Regions from separate parts of the Salmonella bongori NCTC 12419 genome, predicted to be linked through region 1. Evidence: predicted binding sites of a transcription regulator. Region 1 holds the regulator's gene; each other region holds the start of a gene.
The links. The regulator LexA, encoded in region 1, represses DNA repair genes until DNA is damaged. The targets are predictions, from matches to a motif close to TNCTGTATGTACATACAGNA.
Positions count from the first base shown of each region.

Region 2: a site for LexA is predicted at 5,572-5,591, ahead of dinB (DNA polymerase IV). Genes of this name have one in related genera too.
Region 3: a site for LexA is predicted at 3,779-3,798, ahead of metR (HTH-type transcriptional regulator MetR). Genes of this name have one in related genera too.

Region 1 covers NC_015761.1:4,082,804-4,090,591, forward strand. The annotation lists gene plsB (glycerol-3-phosphate 1-O-acyltransferase PlsB) at 1-2,112, opposite strand, end outside; gene SBG_RS19275 (diacylglycerol kinase) at 2,283-2,651, shown strand; gene lexA (transcriptional repressor LexA) at 2,760-3,368, shown strand; gene dinF (MATE family efflux transporter DinF) at 3,549-4,874, shown strand; gene SBG_RS19290 (hypothetical protein) at 4,871-4,984, shown strand; gene SBG_RS19295 (CsbD family protein) at 5,006-5,215, shown strand; gene zur (zinc uptake transcriptional repressor Zur) at 5,314-5,829, opposite strand; gene traF (conjugal transfer protein TraF) at 6,076-7,386, shown strand.
Region 2 covers NC_015761.1:294,212-301,999, reverse strand. The annotation lists gene crl (sigma factor-binding protein Crl) at 364-765, opposite strand; gene frsA (esterase FrsA) at 823-2,067, opposite strand; gene gpt (xanthine phosphoribosyltransferase) at 2,156-2,614, opposite strand; gene pepD (cytosol nonspecific dipeptidase) at 2,860-4,317, shown strand; gene dinB (DNA polymerase IV) at 4,501-5,556, opposite strand; gene dpaA (peptidoglycan meso-diaminopimelic acid protein amidase) at 5,805-6,545, shown strand; gene SBG_RS01305 (class II glutamine amidotransferase) at 6,516-7,283, opposite strand; gene lpcA (D-sedoheptulose 7-phosphate isomerase) at 7,405-7,788, opposite strand, start outside.
Region 3 covers NC_015761.1:3,848,891-3,856,678, reverse strand. The annotation lists gene SBG_RS18235 (dienelactone hydrolase family protein) at 241-1,053, shown strand; gene SBG_RS23580 (hypothetical protein) at 1,050-1,352, opposite strand; gene metE (5-methyltetrahydropteroyltriglutamate--homocysteine S-methyltransferase) at 1,366-3,627, opposite strand; gene metR (HTH-type transcriptional regulator MetR) at 3,862-4,815, shown strand; gene SBG_RS18215 (carboxylate/amino acid/amine transporter) at 4,703-5,602, opposite strand; gene yigL (sugar/pyridoxal phosphate phosphatase YigL) at 5,683-6,483, opposite strand; gene pldB (lysophospholipase L2) at 6,499-7,515, opposite strand; gene rhtB (homoserine/homoserine lactone efflux protein) at 7,626-7,788, shown strand, end outside.

The sequences.
Region 1 (7,788 bases):
GCGTGCGCCCGCCGCCAGCAGTTGCAGCGTACGTGAATGCGCCGGGTTGATATGCAGTTCGTCGTCCTGCACAGTAATCAGCCCCTGACGCTGCATTTCACTGGCCAGCGCGTCAATCACCGCGGCTAACTCCTCGCGCTCCCAGCGCAGGAACAACTCCGCTTTTAACATCGGATAGAGCGCTTCAACATGCTGCTGTAGCGCATCACGCGAAATGCGGCGATGCTGGGTGATAATCGCCGCCATCAGCGAAGGCATAATCAACATATGCGCAATGTTGTTGCGATAATAGGTCATCAACACTGCCTGCTCGCGTGGCAGAATGATGATATCGCCAATGGTGTCTTTCTCAACCTCAAACTTATTCATCTGCAACGCATGATCAATGAGTTCGCCCGCGCTGGCGGCAGGAACGGTCGAGTCCGTGGAGTAAGGCACATTGCGCATCAGATCGAGATAACAATTTAGCTGCTCGGTGAGCTGTTCGCGGGTGAGCGAACGCTGGCGCGATGCCAGTAGCGCGGTACAGCACAGGTTCATCGCGTTTGCTGCGCCAGCGTTGTTAATACGTACCATCAGTTCAGCAGCGATACCGTTTACCGTCGGCGTTAGCCAGGCGGGACGGATGGCCTCTATAGGGTCAATAGATTCACGCCATTCCGGTACATGCTGATTCAGGTACGTCATGAGCGGCATCGGTTCGCCAAAGTTAACGTAGCCCTGACCCAGATTGCGCAGTTTGCTCAGACCGCGCAGCATCTGCGGCAGACTCTCTTTCTCTTTTGTCGCGCCGCGCAATTCTTTGGCGTACGTTCCCACCTCCATCACGTGTTCGTAGCCGATATAAATAGGCACTAACGTAATTGGGCGGGTACCGCCGCGCAGCATCGCCTGGATGGTCATCGACAGCGTGCCGGTTTTCGGATCGAGCAAACGTCCGGTACGCGAACGCCCCCCTTCCACAAAATATTCTACAGAATATCCACGGCTGAATAACTCGCCCAGATATTCGCGAAAGACGGTGGAATAGAGTTTATTGCCCTTGAAAGTACGGCGAATAAAGAACGCGCCAAGACGGCGGAAAATCGGCCCGGCTGGCCAGAAATTAAGGTTGATACCGGCGGCAATGTGCGGCGGAACCAGCCCCTGATGGTACAACACATACGAGAGAAGCAAATAGTCCATGTGGCTGCGATGACAGGGCACATAAACGATTTCATGCCCGTCGTGCGCCAGTTGGCGTACGCGCTCGGCGTTATGAACGTTAATCCCCTGGTAAAGCCGATTCCAGGTAAAGCCCAGAATTCTGTCGGTCAAACGAATCATCTCGTAAGAGAAGTTCGCGGCGATCTCCTCCATCAGTGCAATGGCGTTTTGCTGCGCTTTTTCGTGAGAAATTTTCTTACTGCGCGCCTCATCTTCCACCGCGCGAGCGATAGCTTTCGACGCCAGCAGTTTGTTAAACAGGTCCTGACGGGCGGGCAGGCGAGGGCCAACTGCCGCCAGGCGCTGACGGGCGAAGTGCATACGCGCTACACGCGCCAGTTTCTGGGCGATGATTTTATCGGTACCGTGTTCATCAGCCATGCGACGCAACGAGACGGAGGGCGAGAATCGGACAAAGCTATCGCGCCCCAGCCAGGAGATGGCAAAAAATTTCTGTACGCCGTTCAACATACGTAAAGGCGGGTTCACTTCCCCCTTTTCACGACCCGGTGCGCGGCCAAACATCACGGAAACGGGCACCATCTGTAAATCCAAAGCCGGATTACTGCGATGCAGATCGAGATAGTCGTGAAAAAGCTTCACCGACTCTTCTTTTGGCGTGTAATACGTAAAAACACGCGGCCCGCCATGGATAAATACATAGCGAGGCAGTAGCGCGCCGTCGATCTCCAGCGGCTCCAGCGGATCAGGAAGATCGTGCGCCAGACATTGGGCGCGCAGCGTCAGTAAGTCCGCTTTTGAGTTGTATGGCAAGACATACATAATGGGACGAGAAGTATCGAGTCCCAATTCCTGAGCGGGTTCCGCCGGAATAGACTTGCTTTTTACCAGTACGCTTAATGGTAAATTCAGTAATTTGTAGTAAATTCGTGGCCAGCCGGACATAAACGATGTAAAGCCTCTGGTTAATAATGCAAATGCGCTGCAAGGATATCAGAAAGTTTAGCGAATTTCTGTTGTATCCCGTCATACTTCGCGCTCTATAACGGCAGCCCGAATCGTGCAGGGCGGCCGTATAATGTCATTGACGTTAATAATGTAAAAAGGTTCTTTTGATGGCCAATAATACCACTGGATTCACCAGAATTATCAAAGCGGCAGGGTATTCCTGGAAAGGATTTCGCGCCGCATGGACTCACGAAGCCGCGTTTCGCCAGGAAAGCCTGGCGGTATTGCTGGGCGTCATTATTGCCTGTTGGCTGGATGTGGATGCCATTACCCGCGTGTTATTGATAGGTTCCCTGGTACTTATCATGATCGTTGAAATCCTCAACAGTGCGATAGAAGCCGTCGTTGACCGCATCGGTTCTGACTATCACGAACTTTCCGGGCGGGCGAAAGATATGGGGTCGGCTGCGGTGCTGCTGTCTATTTTCGTTGCCCTGATGACCTGGGGCATTCTGTTATGGTCACATTTTCGATAAAGGTTCCAAATTTTATAAATCTCTTGTTTTTTGCGCGGTTTGTGGTTCCAAAATCACCTTCAACTGTATATACTCACAGCATGACTGTATATACACCCAGGGGGCGGAATGAAAGCGTTAACGGCCAGGCAGCAAGAGGTGTTTGATCTCATTCGGGATCACATCAGCCAGACAGGTATGCCACCGACGCGTGCGGAAATCGCGCAGCGTTTGGGGTTCCGTTCCCCAAACGCGGCGGAAGAACATCTTAAAGCGTTGGCGCGCAAAGGGGTGCTTGAAATCGTTTCCGGCGCTTCTCGAGGTATCCGTCTGTTACAGGAAGAAGAAGAGGGGTTACCACTTGTTGGGCGCGTAGCGGCGGGTGAGCCACTGCTGGCGCAGCAACACATTGAAGGCCATTACCAGGTTGATCCTTCTTTGTTCAAACCCAGCGCGGATTTCCTGTTGCGCGTAAGCGGCATGTCGATGAAAGACATTGGCATTATGGATGGCGATTTACTGGCAGTACATAAAACGCAGGATGTTCGCAACGGGCAGGTGGTTGTGGCTCGCATTGATGATGAAGTCACCGTAAAACGCTTGAAAAAACAGGGTAATAAAGTAGAACTTCTGCCGGAAAACAGTGAGTTTACACCGATAGTGGTGGATTTGCGCGAACAAAGCTTCACCATTGAAGGATTGGCGGTCGGTGTCATTCGCAACGGCGAATGGCTGTAATCTCTTCTTACTCTCCTTGTATGTGCCCATCCGGCAGCCCTGCAGCCTGATGGCGCTACGCTTATCAGGCCTGCGGGAAACCGATTCCCGAGGGTGAAGGTTTTGTAGGCCGGATAAGGCGTTTATGCCGCTATGTGGTAGGGCGCATGTTTTGTTTAACTCCTTGTCAGGCCAGTCTTCATGCCGTTTTTTACCTCCTCTGATAAAGCGCTTTGGCGTCTCGCGTTGCCAATGATTTTTTCTAATATCACCGTTCCCTTGTTGGGGCTGGTTGATACGGCAGTGATTGGTCATCTGGACAGCCCGGTTTATCTGGGCGGCGTGGCGGTAGGGGCGACCGCCACCAGTTTTCTTTTCATGCTGTTGCTGTTTCTGCGAATGAGCACCACCGGGTTAACGGCCCAGGCATTTGGCGCTAAAAACCCGCGAGCCTTAGCTCGGGCATTGATTCAGCCGTTGTTGCTGGCGCTGGGCGCAGGTGTATTGATTGCGCTCTTTCGCACGCCGCTTATTGATGTAGCTTTACATATTGTTGGTGGGAACGAGGCTGTTCTGGTGCAGGCGAGACGCTTCCTTGAAATTCGTTGGTTAAGCGCTCCCGCGTCTCTGGCGAATCTGGTGCTGCTCGGTTGGTTGTTAGGCGTTCAGTATGCGCGGGCTCCTGTTATCTTGTTAGTCGTGGGAAATATCCTCAACATTGTGCTCGATCTGTGGCTGGTGATGGGGCTTCATATGAACGTGCAGGGGGCCGCTCTGGCGACGGTTATCGCAGAATATGCCACGCTACTGATCGGCTTAATGATGGTGCGTAAAGTTCTCCATCTCCGCGGTGTGTCGCTGGAGATGCTAAAACATGCATGGCGCGGTAACGTACGCCGTCTTTTGGCGCTTAATCGCGATATCATGCTGCGCTCGTTGCTCCTTCAGCTCTGTTTTGGCGCGATCACGGTGTTAGGCGCGCGGCAGGGCAGCGATATTATCGCGGTAAATGCGGTACTGATGACCCTACTTACCTTTACGGCCTATGCGCTGGACGGTTTTGCTTATGCGGTGGAAGCGCACTCTGGCCAGGCTTACGGCGCGCGTGACGGCAGCAAGTTACTGGACGTCTGGCGGGCGGCGTGTCGTCAGTCAGGGGTTGTTGCCCTGCTGTTTTCCATGGTCTATGCCCTGGCAGGCGAACATATTGTCGCGTTATTGACCTCGTTACCGCAAATACAACTGCTGGCTGATCGATACCTTATCTGGCAGGTGGTATTACCGTTAACAGGCGTATGGTGCTATCTTCTGGATGGCATGTTTATTGGCGCGACGCGCGCCGCCGAAATGCGCAATAGCATGGCGGTTGCCGCGGCGGGATTTGCGCTGACGCTACTCGCCTTGCCATTCCTGGGAAATCACGGCTTATGGCTGGCATTAACCGTTTTTCTGGCGCTTCGCGGCCTGTCACTGGCTTTTATCTGGCGTCGCCACTGGCGCGATGGTACATGGTTTGCCAGAGGGTGACGGTTAAAAATTCTGAATATAAAACCGCTGGCCGAATTCCTGTCTACAATTACTATCACGTCCAGCAGAAATTGCAGAGCATTTGGGCGAATAACACTTGCTATTCTTAACCGAATGATGAGGACAAGATGATGAATAAAGACGAAGCCGGCGGTAACTGGAAACAGTTTAAAGGTAAAATGAAAGAACAATGGGGTAAGCTGACCGATGACGATATGACCGTTATCGAAGGTAAACGTGACCAGCTGGTAGGTAAAATCCAGGAACGTTACGGTTACCAGAAAGATCAGGCGGAAAAAGAGGTTGTTGACTGGGAAACCCGTAACAACTATCGCTGGTAATGCGTTTCCCCCGCCTGGAGGACAAGGATGTGCCTCCCACTGTTTGCACAGGAATTCGGGTGGCACCCTCTTTCATTGCCGCCCGTTTTCCGTTCTGGCTAACGCGGTTTTTTCTTAATTAAAACAGAATGATCGTGACCGCACTCACCTTGGTGGCGACACGCTTCCACTTCAACACACGCCGGGCACAGACCATGCGCCTCAATCACATTATGCCGTAGCGCAAATCCCATTTTTGCTGCCAGCGTATGCATAATGTCTTCTACGCCTTCGGCACACTCTTCTTTCACCCCGCCGCAACGATCGCAAATAAACATTGCTGAGCTGTGAGTAGGTTGATCGAACAGGTGGCAGAGAACATAACTGTTGGTGGACTCCACTTTATGGACAAAACCCTGTTCAAGCAAAAAATCCAGCGCTCGGTAGATAGTGGGCGGTTTGGCCTGCGGTTCTGTTTCACGCAGCAGGTCGAGCAGATCATACGCGCTGATCGCGCCCTGTTGCAGACTCATCAGGCGCAGCACTTCGAGGCGCTGGGGCGTCAGGCGCACGTTGCGCTGCGCACAGAGTTTTTCGGCTTGCGCCAGTAACTCTTGCGTTTTGGTCTTTTCCATTTGGCACCTCGAATAGCATGAAAGTTTAATCTGCTACTTTACCACGATCTGCTTAAAACTCTGAAATTCCCCTGCCACGATATATCGCCTGCTACGCTTTCCCCGGCCAGCATTCTCATCTATACATAATGAGGATCGATATGATAACAACAGGCTTTAACGTCGCTATTTCACAGCAATAGTTCACCTCCGTCCTGCTAAGCATGGCGAAGGAGTTAATTTACCTGATAATAAGATGGGCTAACTGTGAATAAAAACCTCAAACTTTCAGTGATGACTATTGCAGCCTCGTTTTTTATGGCAAAGCAGACGAGCGCCGCCAATACCTGGGCTGAAGCGCGTAACGATGCAATGGGCGGGACGGGGGTTGCGTCTGCGCATTATGGCAGTGGCGTGTTGCTAAACCCGGCATTGCTGGCAAAAGCCAAACCGGAAGACAACATCACTGTTGTTCTTCCCGCGGTCGGCGTACAAATCACGGATAAAGATAACCTCCAGGATGAAATAAATGATATCAGCGACAAAATTAATTACTACGATCATGTGGTCGATAGCCTGACGCCAGGGCAAATTTTACTTCATCCGAGGGGGGTATTGAATCAATTTCAGGGGGCTGCGCGCGATTTGGCCGATGAACTGGAATATCTCAACGGGAAAACCGCCCGCGCCAATGCTGGCGCCGGGGTGGCAGTGAGTATTCCGGGACAAACGCTTTCCGTCGCGTTTATTGCAAAAGGTTACGCGCATGGGCGTGTGAGCTCGTCTATTGATCAGAACGATATTCAGTATCTGCGCAATATCCAGCGTAATGAAAGTATCGCGCTTCGTGAAGCAGGACGCGCGGCATTACTGGGGACTGACGAAATAACAAAACATTTAAACTCTACCGCGTCAGGACGAGTCGCGATTGTTTCTGATTATGGTATTGCGGTGGCGAAGCAATGGGTGGTAGGGGATGTGCCTGTTTCTATTGGCGTTACGCCGAAATTACAAAAAACCTGGCTCTATAACTACACCACATCAATATATCACTATGACAGCAGTGACTGGAACAGTAGTCGCTACCGTAACGACGATACCGGCTTCAACATCGATGCGGGGCTTGCCGCTGATTTTGGCGAAAACTGGACGCTGGGTCTGAGTGGGCAAAATTTGGTATCGCGCGACATTGACACGAAAGAGATTTATATCACCAATGGAATATCGGGAGAAACCACTCACTACAAAGATACGTACCAAATTCGCCCCCTGGTCACGGCGGGTATTGCGTGGCATAACGAGGTGCTGACCGTAAGCGCTGATGGCGATCTGACGGAAACGAAAGGATTTAAGAGCGAAGACAATTCCCGGTATGTTGGTGTTGGCGCTGAAGTCCGGCCGCTAGCGTGGTTGGCGGTGCGTGCAGGATATCGTGCGGATGTGAAAAATAACGATAGCAATGTGTTTACTGGTGGTCTGGGCTTTGCGCCCTATAACCGTGTACATCTCGATTTAATGGGGCTGTACGGTGAAGATGAAACCTGGGGCGCAGGCGCACAGCTTACAATGACATTCTGAGGCGTTTTCACCGGAGGCAGTACGCCTCCGGTTATACTATCGTGGCGCGTCTCTACGTGTCTCCCTTACCAAAACCGCAGGGGAGAGGGGCTACGACCCGGGCGCGATTATTGATACTGAAATATTATAAATACCTCGCGACCTATTTGATACTTATGAAATATTATCACTATTAATGAATGTAATATTTAATTTGTTATTATAAACACTATACAATGTAATAATTAATAGTATATATATTGGTATGCATAAATATAATCATCAGATTTTTCCTCTCTGCGCTGTGTAATTTTGGTCTTATATTTAGTAATGATTGGCTCATTTGGTCTCGTGGCAGCATGGTTTTTGGTAAAAAATAGAGATGATTCTTTGTGGATATTGACTAAACAGCAATGAGATGAT
Region 2 (7,788 bases), 670 kb from region 1:
CTGTGTGCATAGCGTGAAATTTTGTTGCGCGGGATCAGCAAGTGTAGCAACGAACATTGGCAACGTTGTGACTGCAACCCTTAAAAACTATTTCATGTTGTCATTAATATTCTATTGCAGGCCGCACGCACTGAAAACAGAAAGGAAATGAATTTGGCGGCAGCCATTTTGTCATCAGTCCGCCAATCTCTCTCCCGCTCACCTTCAGGGATAAAGTCTATAACGCCGCGATACGCGGCGATAACACTGAAGCATGGGTTAGCCATGTTGTGCCGGATGGCGGCGTAAACGCCTTATCCGGCCAATCAACAATGTGTTGGTGTAGGCCTGATAAGCGTAACGCCATCAGGCAAGGTAGGACGACTATGCCGACAGTTTTACCGGCTCATCGTTAAAATCCTCAGACGGCTCCAGCGCCAGTTCCATAGAAAGCAGCAGGTCGCGCAACTTTTCATGAAACTCGCGCAGGGTATACTCCAGCCGCTCTACCACTTCGGTTTCTTTAATCGGCACTGCCTTCCAGTCACCTTCTTTGTCAAACAGACCAAATTGATAACGATAAGTAAAGCGCTTCTCCTGAGCTTCCAGCTCCATCCACCACCCCCAAAACTCACGCTTTTCAGGCGCTGGCTTCACGTTGACGCAAACTGCCAGGCAATCGAAAAAAAAACGATTGTCTTCACACTGCCCTTCCCGGATATAGGGGCCTAGTGCGGTAAATTTTTTGATCAATCTACTTTTCGGGTGTCCACTCGGTAACGTCATTGCGATCTCCTTTAATGAAGCAACTGTTTTACCAAATCAATGGAATTTATCAATCTATTAACACAATCTATGATTAATCCAGTCGGTAATTTCTTGCAGCGCGTGGTCAAAATTGCGGTACACCGGGTTAAAAGGGATCTCTATCAGCTTACCGTCTGAAGATGATGTTGTAATTAAGCGAGACTCTTCTTCCGGGCTGAAAGGATCGTTTTTCCAGAAGCCGGAAAGCATTGGCGTAGGACAACGTCTGCCCAGTAGCCCCTGTACTTTCAACGAATAGCGATTGAGCTCCACACGCAGCGCCTCATCCGAAGCATCATGCATACCCAGACGGCTGGCCAGCACATCCAGATACATCTCCGGCACCGTGCTCTGTCGTTGCGGATCGCTAAGTAGCGCATGAACCACCGGTCCCAGGCAAGCCACCGCTTTCAAACGCGGCGCTTCCAGATAGGCCAGACGCACCGCAACATTGGCGCCAAAGCGAAAGCCAAACGCCGCCACGCGGGTATGGTCTATCCAGGGGACATTGGGCAGCGCTTTTAAAACATGCTGGTGGAGCAAACTGGACTCCTGGGTCAGTTTCCATTTTGATGAAAATCCGACCGAAGGCATATCAAGCGTTAACATCGCGATACCGCGCGGCGCGAAATAGCGTTCATACAGGGTGTAATAGTCGGTTTGCATGGCGTCCAGACCGCCGCACATGAGCACCGTCGGAAACGGACCATCCCCTTTCGGCATATGTAAAAACGCGGTGACAGGCGAACCGCCAGGAACGGCAAATTCCATTTCACGCAACGTGCCAGGCAACCGCTGCGCGGCCTCTTCATAGGCGCGATTCGCCAGCGCCTGCGCCTGCTCCGCCAGCTCATCGCCCTTCAAATGGGGGTAGGCGGCAATGTTATAGAGCGTTGAGGCATGAAGCCAGTAGCGTCCGCTGCGCATAGCGTCCTGTTCCTGGCTGGCTTTCTGCTGCCAGTCCATCGCCTGCTTTGCCCATTCATAAATCCAGTTCCCCCCCCGGTAGCCGATGACCGTATCGTATAAATCATCATCCGTTCGCTCCGCGTCGCTCATCACAATGCGCGCCTGCACATCCAGGATTTCTCGCGGGTCAACGCCACGCCAGATCCACATCAGGCGGTTGATCATACGATACCAGTGCGGGACGTTTTTACCGTCCAACGCGGATTGCATGGGCGGCTGCGACCCACGATTGAACCGGCGGACGATGGTGGACGTTTCAGTATGTTTAAAGCGGGGTTTGAACAGGGTTTCGCTGAGGTTAGCCTGTGTCATTCGTGCAGCCTCCTTGGATACTCATTGAGGCTTATTGTAACCAATAAAACAGCGCCCGGCATTGCCGGGCGCTGTGAAAAGGTTCTGATTAACGACCTGAAATCGGCGGTACAAATACCACGCCCATATCCCAGGGCTGTTCTATCCAGGTGTTCTGAGGAATATCAATAACATAATCATCAACCAGTGGACGGCCAGCCGGTTTAGCGAAAATCGTGACGAAATGCGCTTTAGGATACATTTCGCGAATCGCCACTGCGGTGCCGCCGGTATCGACCAGATCGTCGATGACGATAAAGCCTTCGCCGTCACCTTCTGCGCGTTTCAGCACTTTCAGCTCGCGCTGATTGTCATGATCGTAGCTGGAGATGCATACGGTATCGACATGACGAATGCCCAATTCACGCGCCAGTAATGCGCCCGGTACAAGGCCACCACGACTTACGGCAATAATGCCTTTCCATTGTTCTGAAGGCATCAGGCGGCTCGCCAGTTTGCGTGCGTGAATCTGCAACATGTCCCAGGTGACGACGTATTTTTCGCTCATGTGAAGTGTCCCAGCCTGTTTATCTACGGCTTAAAAATTGAGGGTGAACCAGATTGCGCGAGATTATAGAGACCTGACGCACTAAAAACCAGTGTTTAGCAGAACCCACGCCTCTTTTTGCACGCTTTATACTAGCCGCAGGCAGAGAAAGTGGTATTCTCAACCGCATCTCGTAAGAGTTAACAATTCCGCTAACCCTGTGGCCTGTAAGAATGTTTTTCAGGACACCGTCAAGGAGACTTATCGTGTCTGAACTGTCTCAGTTATCACCACAACCTTTGTGGGATATTTTTGCCAAAATCTGTTCTATTCCTCATCCCTCCTATCATGAAGAACAACTCGCTGAACATATCGTGGGTTGGGCTAACGAGAAAGGTCTGCATGTAGAGCGCGACCAGGTGGGTAATATCCTAATCCGTAAACCCGCTACCGCAGGTATGGAAAACCGCAAACCCGTCGTTTTACAAGCGCATCTGGATATGGTGCCGCAGAAAAATAATGACACCGTTCACGACTTCACTAAAGATCCTATCCAGCCTTATATTGATGGCGACTGGGTTAAAGCACGAGGTACAACGCTCGGCGCGGACAACGGTATTGGGATGGCCTCCGCATTGGCGGTACTGGCTGACGACAGTGTCGTACACGGCCCGCTGGAAGTGCTGCTGACGATGACAGAAGAAGCCGGGATGGATGGCGCGTTCGGCCTTCAGTCCGGCTGGTTGCAGGCCGACATCCTGATCAACACCGACTCTGAAGAAGAAGGTGAGATCTATATGGGCTGCGCAGGCGGTATCGATTTTACCTCTAACCTGGCGTTAACCCGTGAAGCCGTACCTGCAGGATTTGTGAGCTTTAAGCTGACCCTGAAAGGCCTGAAAGGCGGCCATTCCGGCGGTGAGATCCATCTCGGTCTGGGTAACGCCAACAAACTACTGGCGCGTTTTCTTGCCGGGCACGCAGAAGAACTGGATCTGCGTCTGATTGATTTCAACGGCGGCACACTGCGTAACGCAATTCCGCGCGAAGCTTTTGCTACTGTTGCCGTGGCGGCAGATAAAACCGAAACACTGAAAGCGCTGGTGAAGACTTATCAGGAGATCCTGAAAAACGAACTGGCGGAAAAAGAGAAAAATCTGACACTGCAACTCGGTGACGTCGGTAATGATAAAGCGGCATTAACCGCTCAGTCACGCGATACCTTTATTCGCCTGCTGAACGCTACGCCAAACGGCGTAATCCGCAATTCAGACGTGGCGAAAGGCGTGGTGGAAACGTCGTTGAACGTCGGCGTGGTCACCATGTCTGATGCTAATGTCGAAATTCACTGCCTGATTCGCTCTCTTATCGATAGTGGTAAAGATTACGTAGTGAGTATGCTTGATTCACTGGGCAAACTGGCAGGCGCGAAAACCGAAGCGAAAGGCAGTTATCCTGGCTGGCAGCCGGATGCAAACTCACCGGTGATGCATCTGGTGCGGGAGACCTATCAGCGTCTGTTTAACAAAACGCCGAATATCCAGATTATCCATGCGGGTCTGGAATGCGGCTTGTTTAAGAAACCCTATCCGGATATGGACATGGTCTCTATTGGGCCAACCATCACCGGGCCCCACTCTCCGGACGAACAGGTGCACATCGAAAGCGTCGGCCACTATTGGACGTTGCTGACCGAACTGCTAAAAGCGATTCCGCAGAAATAATCATAGCCGCGCCACAGAAAAGGCGCGAATTGTTTAATTGAACCCGGCTATAAACATATGCCGGGTTCAATGCTTTTACGTTTCCACCCTAAATATCCGTTTGTTAACAGGGCATGGCGCAACTGATATCGTTGTCCGCCAGTGCGGGAAAGCCACTGTTATGATCGGCGCGAATCAATGGGGTTAAATTCCTAACAAAAGTTGCCTTTCTATTTGTGGATCAAGCAGCGTCACGTGTAACCCTACCAGCCGCACGCCGCGCTCGCCACGACGCTCGTCCCAGGTATTACGGGCAGTAGAAATTAAATCGTCTTTATTTAATTGCGGCCAGACATGTTCCTGGGTGGTCTGCTGAAAATCATTAAATTTTAATTTCACGCCCTGTCGCGCAATGAGTAAATCGGGCTTCACCATGGCCAGACGTCGTTCCAGCTCCGGATACAGATGTTCAATAATGGACTCACAGTCTGACCATTTATGAATATCCTCCGCCAGAGTGCGCTCAACGCCCACCGATTTACGTAGTCTTTCACTGTTAACATCACGTTCGTCAATACCCTGGCTACGTTCCCATAGTATCCGGCCAAACTTACCGAAGCGCTTAAGGAGCATCGCCAGGTCGCATTGTTGAATATCCCCACAGGTTCTTAGTCCCATACTTTCCAGTTTGGCGGCGGAAACTTTCCCCACGCCTGGAATTTTTACCAGCGGCAACGTTTTAAGAAAATCGGGAACATCGTCAGGCGTAATCACATATTGCCCGTTAGGTTTATTCAGATCAGAGGCTATCTTCGCCAGAAATTTTACCGGCGCAACACCAGCGGAAGCGGTGAGTTGTAATTCATTGAAAATGGTCTGGCGAATCTCCCTGGCGATTAGCGTCGCGGAGCCATAACAGTGTGGGCTGTCAGTGACATCCAGCCAGGCTTCATCCAGCGAGAGCGGTTCAATCAGTGATGTGTAGCGGGAAAAGATGTCACGAACATGCTGCGAGGCCTCTTTATACGCGTCAAAACGACCCGGCAATAAAGTGAGATGGGGGCAAAGCTTTAGCGCCATACCCGTCGGCATCGCGCTACGTACGCCAAACAGACGCGCAGGATAGTTAGCGGTACTGATAACACCTCTACGTTCGCGGCTCCCACCAATGGCAATGGGAATATCGCGTAACGCCGGGTTATCGCGCATTTCAACCGCCGCAAAAAAACAATCCATATCCACATGTATGATTTTGCGCATCGTTCGCCCTCGCAACACTGTTTAAGTATACAGTATGCTTTATTGTGCGCAAAGAGACACTGGTTTAAAAAACGGCGAATTCGATAACAGGATAACGCGAAAAGACGAGAAAATTGTAAACGTACAAACGGGGACTTGCGAAAAACTGCTGTGGTGCTAATGTGAGCGCTCCAAATCCAGATTACTCCGATTTGGGAACTCTTTTGCCGTTCTGGCGTGTGTAACCGTTTTATCAAGGAACAAGCAGTATGCGTAAAATCGCATTTTTTCTTGCGATGCTTCTGATACCGTGCTTCTCATTTGCCGGTTTGCTGAGCAGCAGCAGCCCCGTCACGCCGGTCAGTAAAGAGTATAAGCAGCAGTTAATGGGCTCGCCGGTCTATATTCAGATTTTTAAAGAAGAGCGTACCCTTGATCTCTACGTCAAAATGGGCGAGCAATATCAGTTACTGGATAGCTACAAAATTTGTAACTATTCCGGCGGGTTAGGCCCGAAGCGCCGCCAGGGCGATTTTAAAAGCCCGGAAGGGTTCTATAACGTTCAGCGCAACCAGCTCAAGCCAGACAGCCGTTTTTATAAGGCCATTAACATCGGTTTTCCCAATGCCTATGATCGCGCGCATGGCTACGATGGTAAATACCTGATGATTCATGGCGCCTGTGTTTCCGTCGGCTGCTATGCCATGACCGACAGCGGCATTGATGAGATTTTTCAGTTTGTCACCGCCGCGTTGGTCTTTGGCCAACCGAGCGTGCAGGTGAGTATTTATCCGTTCCGGATGACTGACGCCAATATGCAGCGCCATAAATACTCTTATTACAAAGACTTCTGGGCGCAGCTAAAACCCGGTTACGATTACTTTGAGCAGACGCATAAGCCGCCGATCGTTTCTATTGTTGATGGGCGCTACGTCGTAAGCAAGCCGTTGAGTCACGAAGTGGTTCAACCGCAACTGGCCTCAAATTACACGCTCTCCGAGACAAAATAATGCCCATTCGCCTGGCATAATCTTTTGCCAGGTTTCATTCCCCGTCAGCGGTTGGGTAGCAATCACGGTAACCACGTCATTGGGCGTGGTTTGTGAACTGAAATCGATTTCCATATCCTGATCCACCAGCGTGGCCACACCAAACGGCGCCCGGCGAGTGATCCAGTGCAGATGCGTCGAGCAAAACGCCATCACATACCGCCCATCTGACAGCAGCATATTGAAAACGCCCTTCTCGCGTAATGCCGTCGCTAACGTCGCAATGTATTTAAATACCGCCGTCATGTTGCCCGGCGTACGGGGGTAACGTTGGGTTAATTTATACAAGAGCCAGCAAAAGGCTTTTTCACTGTCAGTTTCGCCCACCGGGCGAAAGTTACCGGTTTCCAGCGTTTTATAGCCTGTCAGTTGGCCGTTATGGGCATAAGTCCAGTTTCGTCCCCATAACTCACGAGTAAAAGGATGCGTATTTTCCAGCGCCACTTCGCCCCGATTGGCCTGGCGGATATGCGCGATAACCGAGCAAGATTTAATCGGGTAATCTTGTACCAGTTTAGCAATCGGCGAATGATAGCTGGGTTGCGGATCTTTGAACGTGCGACAGCCCTTTCCTTCGTAAAAGGTAATTCCCCAGCCATCCTTATGCGGTCCGGTTCCACCGCCACGCTGCACCAGCCCGGTGAAGCTAAAGCAGATATCCGTTGGCACATTAGCGCTCATCCCAAGCAATTCGCACATACATCACCTGCCTTAAAACGATTCATCGTCAGATGGCGCACAGTATTAAGCCCTGCGCGCATCCAGGCCGAATAAGACGCTCGACATCACCATCCGGCAGAGTACGGAAAAAAATATCCGCTTATTTAACCATCTCTTTTTCGATCAGTTGAATCAGGATATGAATTACTTTGATGTGGATTTCCTGAATACGATCGGCATATCCAAAATGCGGCACGCGAATTTCAATATCCGCCGTACCCGCCATTTTGCCGCCATCCTTGCCCGTCAATGTAATCACTTTCATGCCTTTTTCACGGGCTGCGGCAATCGCTTTAATCACATTCCCGGAGTTCCCGGAGGTAGAGATGCCCAGCAGGACATCACCCTCGCGCCCTACCGCCTCAACGTAACGGGAGAAAATATAGTCATAACCGAAATCATTACTGACGCAGGAAATATGGCTAACATCAGAAATCGCAATCGCCGGATAACCCGGACGATTTTCACGGTAGCGGCCTGTCAG
Region 3 (7,788 bases), 230 kb from region 1:
TCGGGTTTGTCAGAAGAAGCAAAAAGACACTTTACCTAAGGCATAAAGATATTTTCGTGACAACCATCACTATGGCGTAAAACAATTGCACTCGCTTACCATTAAAAAGTGATGTACATCACAATAAATAATCAATATCGCCAACCATTGCACAAAAGATAGCCGCTTTAAGGCAATGTGGTTTGTTACACACTGTCTATAGTTAATATTGCGCTATTTTTTAAGGGTACGGAGAATACCATGACAACGACACATCCATCCGGCTTTGCACCTGCAGCCACCCCGCTGGCTCCTACGGCAATCCATACCCCCGATGACGCCATTAGCGCGGGAATAACGTCAATTCCGTCCCAGGGGGACGACATGCCAGCGTATTACGCCAGACCAAAAGCGAATGACGGCGCGCTGCCTGTGGTTATGGTGGTACAGGAAATTTTTGGTGTACACGAACATATTCGCGATATCTGCCGGCGACTGGCGTTGGAAGGTTATCTCGCCATCGCGCCGGAACTCTATTTCCGGGAAGGCGACCCCAATGATTTCGCCGATATTCCGACATTATTAAGCGGTCTGGTCGCTAAGGTACCGGATTCGCAAGTTCTTGCTGATCTGGATCACGTCGCCAGTTGGGCTTCGCGTAACGGCGGCGATGTACATCGGTTGATGATCACCGGTTTCTGCTGGGGGGGCCGGATTACCTGGCTATATGCCGCGCACAATCCACAGTTAAAAGCCGCGGTAGCGTGGTACGGTAAGCTGATGGGCGATACCTCGCTCAACTCGCCGAAACACCCTGTTGATATTGCGACCGATCTTAACGCGCCGGTGCTGGGCTTATACGGCGGGCAGGATACCAGTATTCCGCAGGAAAGTGTGGAAACCATGCGCCAGGCGTTACGCGCCGCGAATGCGAAAGCAGAAATTGTGGTCTATCCGGATGCCGGACATGCGTTCAATGCCGACTATCGTCCGGGCTACCATGAAGCTGCGGCGAAAGACGGCTGGCAAAGAATGCTGGAATGGTTCGCGCAATACGGAGGAAAAAAAAGCTAACCACCGCGCGTTACCATACTTGTTGGGTCTACAACGCCCAGGTCGTGTAGACCCAATAAACCGTGATAGCAGCGACAGTTATGCTTTACCGCAGCATTTTTTATATTTTTTGCCGCTACCGCAGGGACAGGGATAATGACGTCCTGATAGCTGTCAATATTCTCGTTATGCTGCTCCAGCATACTGTACAACCCGTTGTCAAAAGACGCTAAAGAAAAAAGAAAGTAGGGAAAGGGTGAAGGGGTAAGGCCGGGCAAATGCAACCGTCCGGCATAATGCCCGGCGGCGTTATCACTCACCGGGCTTGCATGGTTACGCCTGTCGCAGATTTTGCGCGGCTTTGACCATGTTCGCTAACGCCGCGCGGGTTTCCGGCCAACCGCGAGTTTTCAGACCGCAGTCCGGATTCACCCACAGGCGTTGTGCCGGAATACGCTGTGCCGCCTTCTTCAGCAGGGCTTCAATCCACTCGACGCTCGGCACGTTCGGCGAGTGAATATCGTACACGCCCGGCCCGATTTCGTTCGGGTAGTCGAACGCTTCGAACGACTCCAGCAACTCCATATCCGAGCGGGAGGTCTCAATGGTGATCACATCCGCGTCCAGCGCGGCGATCGAATCCATAATGTCGTTGAACTCGCAGTAACACATGTGGGTGTGGATCTGGGTTTCATCCTTCGCCACCGCCGCGTTAATGCGGAAGGCTTCCACGCCCCACGCCAGATAGGCGTCCCAGTCGCTGCGGCGCAACGGTAAACCTTCGCGCAGCGCCGGTTCGTCAATCTGAATAATGCCAATGCCTGCGGCTTCCAGATCTGCCACCTCATCACGCAACGCCAGCGCAATCTGCTTAGCGATGGTTTCACGGCTGACATCTTCGCGAGGGAAGGACCAGCAGAGGATGGTGACCGGGCCGGTGAGCATGCCTTTTACCGGCTTGTCGGTCAGTGACTGGGCATATTTCGCCCACTCCACGGTAATCGGTGCCGGACGGCTAATATCACCAATCACTACCGGCGGTTTCACACAGCGGGAGCCATAGCTTTGCACCCAACCGTTCTGGGTAAAGACAAAGCCATCGAGGTGCTCACCGAAGTATTCCACCATATCGTTACGCTCGGCTTCGCCATGTACCAGCACATCCAGCCCTAAACGCTCCTGCTCGATAATAGCCTGTTTGATGTGTTCGGCGATGCCGGTGCGGTAGTTATTCGCGTCGAGATTACCCTTTTTGAAGTCCAGACGCAGGCCGCGAATTTCCGTAGTTTGCGGGAACGAACCGATGGTCGTTGTCGGCCAGGCAGGTAATTTAAAGCGGGCACGCTGGGCCTCAGCGCGAACTTCATAAGGATTTTCACGCTGGCTATCCTGCGCGGTGATGGTCGCCAGGCGTTTTTCTACCGCCGCATTATGTACGCGGCGGGAGTGACGACGCGCCTGAATAGGCGCGCTCCATTCCTCAAGCGCCGCCGTTTCGCCGCTGTTCAGCGCATCGCGCAGCAACGCCAGTTCACCGCATTTTTGCAGCGCAAAGGCAAACCAGCTTTTCACTTCGTCATCGAGGCGGGTTTCAACGCTCAGATCAATTGGACTGTGCAGCAGCGAACAGGAAGAAGCCACCCACAACACGCGTTTACCGACGATCTCTTTGATCTGATCGTATTTTTCTGTCAGATCGGCGCGCCAGACGTTACGTCCGTTAATCAGGCCCACGGAGAGCAACCAGTCGGCAGGCAAACGTTGGTGCAATTCCGCTACGTTATCTTTGCCATGAATAAGATCTACATGCAGACCCTGTACCGGCAGCGTGGTGATGGTGTCAAGGTTTGGCGTCACGCCTTCAAAATAGGTCGTCAACAGCAACTTCACCTGGCCTGAAAGCGCGTCATACGCCGGTTTGAAGGCATTCAGCCACGCCTGCGGCAGTTCCAGCACCAGCGCCGGCTCATCAATTTGTACCCACTCAATGCCGCGCTTCGCCAGTTCCGTCAGTATTTGCTGATAGACCGGCAGAATGTCCTTCAGCAACGTCAGGCGATCGAACGGCTCGCCTTTCACTTTGCCCAGCCACAGATACGTGACCGGCCCCAGCAGTACGGGTTTGATCTTATGACCCTGCGCCAGCGCTTCGTCCACTTCCTCCAGTAATTGCGTCCAGGTGAGTCTGAACTGCTGGCCTTTGCTGAACTCCGGTACCATGTAGTGATAGTTAGTATTAAACCATTTGGTCATTTCCGCTGCCGCCGCCGGTTCGCCAGTCGGCGCGCGGCCCCTGGCAATGCGGAACAGAGTATCGATATCCACGGAACCGTCGTTGTTCTGATGACGAGCCGGCACGTTGCCTAACAGCAGGCTGGTGGTCAGAACATGGTCGTACCAGGCGAAATCCCCCACCGGCAGCAGATCAATACCGGCCTGCTTTTGCTGCTTCCAGTGACGCGCACGCAGTTCGCGCCCAATCGCCAGCAGTTCTTCACGGGTAGCGTTCCCCGCCCAGTAGCTTTCTTGCACTTTTTTCAGCTCGCGACGCAGGCCAACGCGAGGAAAACCAAGGGTGTGAGTCAATATTGTCATTTTGCTTCCTCTAATCATATGTAAATCCTAAGTATTTTAAATTCAGGGAAGGCGGCAAGTTTGCTTATCCCGGGAGCTTACATCGGTAAGTGACCGGGGTGAGGAAACGCCGCCAACGCACCATCAATTTAAAAGACGACGGATTTTGGACGTCTGGATGTTTACACATCCATAATGTAAAGGTACTGTATATTCCTCAAGCGCAAATTGTTCATGGCAAAGTGAAGGACTTTCATGATCGAGATTAAACACCTGAAAACGCTCCAGGCATTGCGAAATAGTGGATCGCTGGCTGCGGCTGCGGCAGTGCTGCACCAGACCCAATCCGCTCTGTCTCATCAGTTCAGCGATCTGGAACAACGCCTTGGCTTTCGGCTATTTGTGCGTAAGAGTCAGCCGCTGCGCTTTACGCCGCAAGGGGAGATCCTGCTGCAACTGGCAAACCAGGTGCTGCCGCAAATCAGCCGTGCGCTGCAGGCGTGCAACGAACCGCAGCAAACCCGTCTGCGCATCGCCATTGAGTGCCATAGCTGTATTCAGTGGTTGGCCCCGGCACTGGAAAACTTCCGTACAAACTGGCCACAGGTCGAGATGGATTTTGAATCCGGCGTCACCTTTGATCCGCAGCCAGCCTTGCAACAAGGCGAGCTGGATTTAGTGATGACCTCGGATATTCTGCCGCGCAGCGGGCTGCACTATTCGCCGATGTTTGATTTTGAAGTACGGCTGGTGCTGGCGCCCGACCATCCACTGGCCAGCAAAACGCAAATTACGCCAGAGGATTTAGCCAGTGAAACACTGTTGATCTACCCGGTACAGCGCAATCGACTGGATGTCTGGCGTCATTTCCTGCAACCCGCGGGCATCAGTCCAACGTTGAAAAGCGTGGATAATACGCTCTTGCTGATTCAGATGGTGGCGGCCAGGATGGGCATTGCCGCGCTGCCACACTGGGTGGTGGAAAATATTGAGCGTCAGGGTCTGGTCGTGACCAAACCCCTGGGTGATGGCCTGTGGAGTCGCCTGTATGCCGCCGTACGCGACGGCGACCAGCGTCAGGCGGTGACTGAAGCATTTATTCGCTCGGCGCGCGACCACGCCTGCGATCACCTGCCGTTTGTGCGGAGCGCGGAGCGACCCACTTTCGATGCACCCACAGCGAAGCCAGGATCACAGCCGCGCCTGTAATAAAACTCGGCCAGTGGGGCTGCTGATGCCAGATCGCAAGATTAACCAGCAGTCCCGCAGGAACATGCATATTGTTCATAATGCCCAACGTCCCGGCATCCACCTGAGTGGCGCCATAATTCCACATAAAGTAGCCAATGCCGGACGCCACCACGCCAAGGAAGATCAGAATGCTCCACTGCAGGGTTGTTGCCGGTATTTTCTGCGCATTCCCCAACAGCGACCACGCCACCGCCGCCACCAAAAATGCCCCCAGGTAGAACCACGCAAAGGCGTTGTGCTGCGGCATGGGACGGGTTTCCATCAGGCGTTTATATCCCACCATCCCGATGGCGAAACTGATATTAGAAAGCTGTACTAATAGTAAACCTATCCAGAAATGGTCGGTCACGCGATCGTAACGAATAATCCCGGCGCCAATGACCGCCAGCAACGCGCTAAATGCATAGCCCCAGCGCAAACGGCGTTTACTCATCACATCGTAAATCAGCGTGATATAGAGCGGCGTCAGAACAGTAAACAGCAGCAATTCGGATACGGTCAGATAGAGGTAAGCGTGGAAGCTCAGCATATACATAATACCGAGCTGCATCGCCCCTACCAGCATATACAGGCTGATGGTTTTTACGCTGTGTCCGCGGGTTCGCAGGAAGGGCAGAAATACCAGCGCCGCCAGGCCCACACGTACCAGCACCGCGAAATAGCTGTCAACATGTCCGGCAAGGTACTCGCCATAAAAACTAAACGAGAAAGCCCACAGAATGGTGGTAATAATAAGAAGCGCCACAATGGATGTCTCTTAAAACAAGGAATATCCATTGTAGCGGAGAGTTAAGTTGACAACTGGTCAACTAACAAACGATCACATTATCGTAAAAAGAGCTCGCGCAGATAATGCGGCACGGCATCATCGACGTTGGAACCAATAACGTCGAGTTCCGGATGCAAATCTTTCAGGCGCTGATGGGCACTCCCCATAATGCAGCCTTTACCCGCCATCGACAGCATTTCGGCATCATTCATACCATCACCAAACGCAATACAGTCTTCCAGATTATACCCCATCGCTTTGGCAACGGCTTCCAGCGCATGACCTTTCGATACTCCGCCCGCCATCACTTCCAGGCAGGTCAACGTAGAGAAACTCACGTTTACCCGGTCGCCCCAACGCGCGTTAATCGCCTGTTCCAGTGGCAATAACTTTTCATGGGTGTCGCTGGTGAAAAAGACTTTACTGACGCCCTCCGGCTCCAGCAACGCAGGCTCAAACAGCGAGTAGTTGAATACCGCCTCTTTGAAAAAACGCATTTCTTCCGGACGATGGCGGTTCATAAACCATTCGTCATCACGATAAACGTTGGTCACGATATCCGGATTCGCGTTCACCACCCCGAACAGATCGCTGGCGATGTCACGATCCAGATTATGCGTAAAAACCAAATTCCCGTCGGTATCATGTACACGCGCACCGTTGGAGGTGATCATGTAAGATTTGATTTCAAGATTATCGCGGATTTGCCCCACATCGACATGGTGACGACCAGTAGCAAAGACAAAATGGATGCCGCGTGCGGTCAACAGCTTCAATGTCTCTTTTGCAAAAGGGGACAACGTATGGTCGGGGGAGAGTAGCGTGCCATCTAAATCAGACGCAACAATCTGATACATAATAGAATTTAACCTCTAAGCAAAGCGATTTCCGCTGGATAAATTAGGTTCGTTGAAAAATTCAACAATGGCGTTAAGCGCGACTGAGCGCATGGCGTCCTTTTCAAAAAGGATCTCATGGTACGCGCCTTTGATAACCAGCGGTTTTCCCCCTTCACAAGGGTGTCCCGCCGCAGCGCGGATTTCACAAAAACGGTCATGGGTGCGGTTGTCTACTACCCGCTCTTCTTCTGCCTGAATCAGGAGTGTAGGCGTCGCGTCATCGCTCGCCCCCGCCAGTACCTGTTCCCCCGCCAGAATACCTTCGCGCACCCAGTGCCAGGTGGGGCCGCCGACGCGCAATTGTGGTTCATCGGCATAAAAACGTAAGTTGCGCTGATAGCGCTGACGGCTGTGGGTTAACGCATTCATGCCAAACGGCAACGCCCGCCACTGACCTGTTCCAATGGCGTAATCTTCACGGATACGCTGGTGCCCTTCGGCCCAGTCGAGAATATGGCGCACCATGAAGGAAGGCAAGCGTATCACAATACCAAACATTGGCGCGGTGAGCGCAATAGCGTCGCACCGCACACGATGACGCTGCAGGAACAGAGTGGCTATCGCGCCGCCCATTGAGTGCGCCAGAATATAACGCTTGCGCCACGGTCCCGGCTCAACTTCTTGCTGCCAGAACGCCGCTAAGTCATCAACATAATCATTAAAATGATCGACATGGCCACGATGCGGGTCCGATAACATCCGCCCGGAACGCCCTTGCCCGCGGTGGTCGATGATGAAGATATCAAACCCAAGATGAAAGAGGTCATACGCCAGTTCGGCGTATTTTACGTAGCTCTCAATGCGACCAGGACAAATAACGATGGTCCGGTCATTGGAATCGGTCCGGAAACGGACGAAACGTACCGGAATATTGTCCACGCCGATAAATTCCGCCTCTTCCCGCTGACGCCAGAAATCCGTCAGCGGCCCCATGGCAAAAGCAGCGAACGCATTTTCTCTTGTTTCCCAGTCCTTTTGCTGCTGAAACATCGGATATCCAGCCTCGTTTACCAGGTAAAATCGTTTTTTGTGTCGTGCCTGACACAACACAGCGGCAGTAGCGTATTGTGGCACAAAAACAGACAACCAGGGAGTTTCACATGACCTTTGAATGGTGGTTCGCCTATCTGCTGACCTCAACTTTGTTAAGTCTTTCTCCGGGGTCCGGCGCTATCAATACCATGACGACGTCTATCAACCATGGATATCGTGGCGCAGCAGCTTCTATCGCCGGATTACAGACCGGACTGGGTATTCATATTG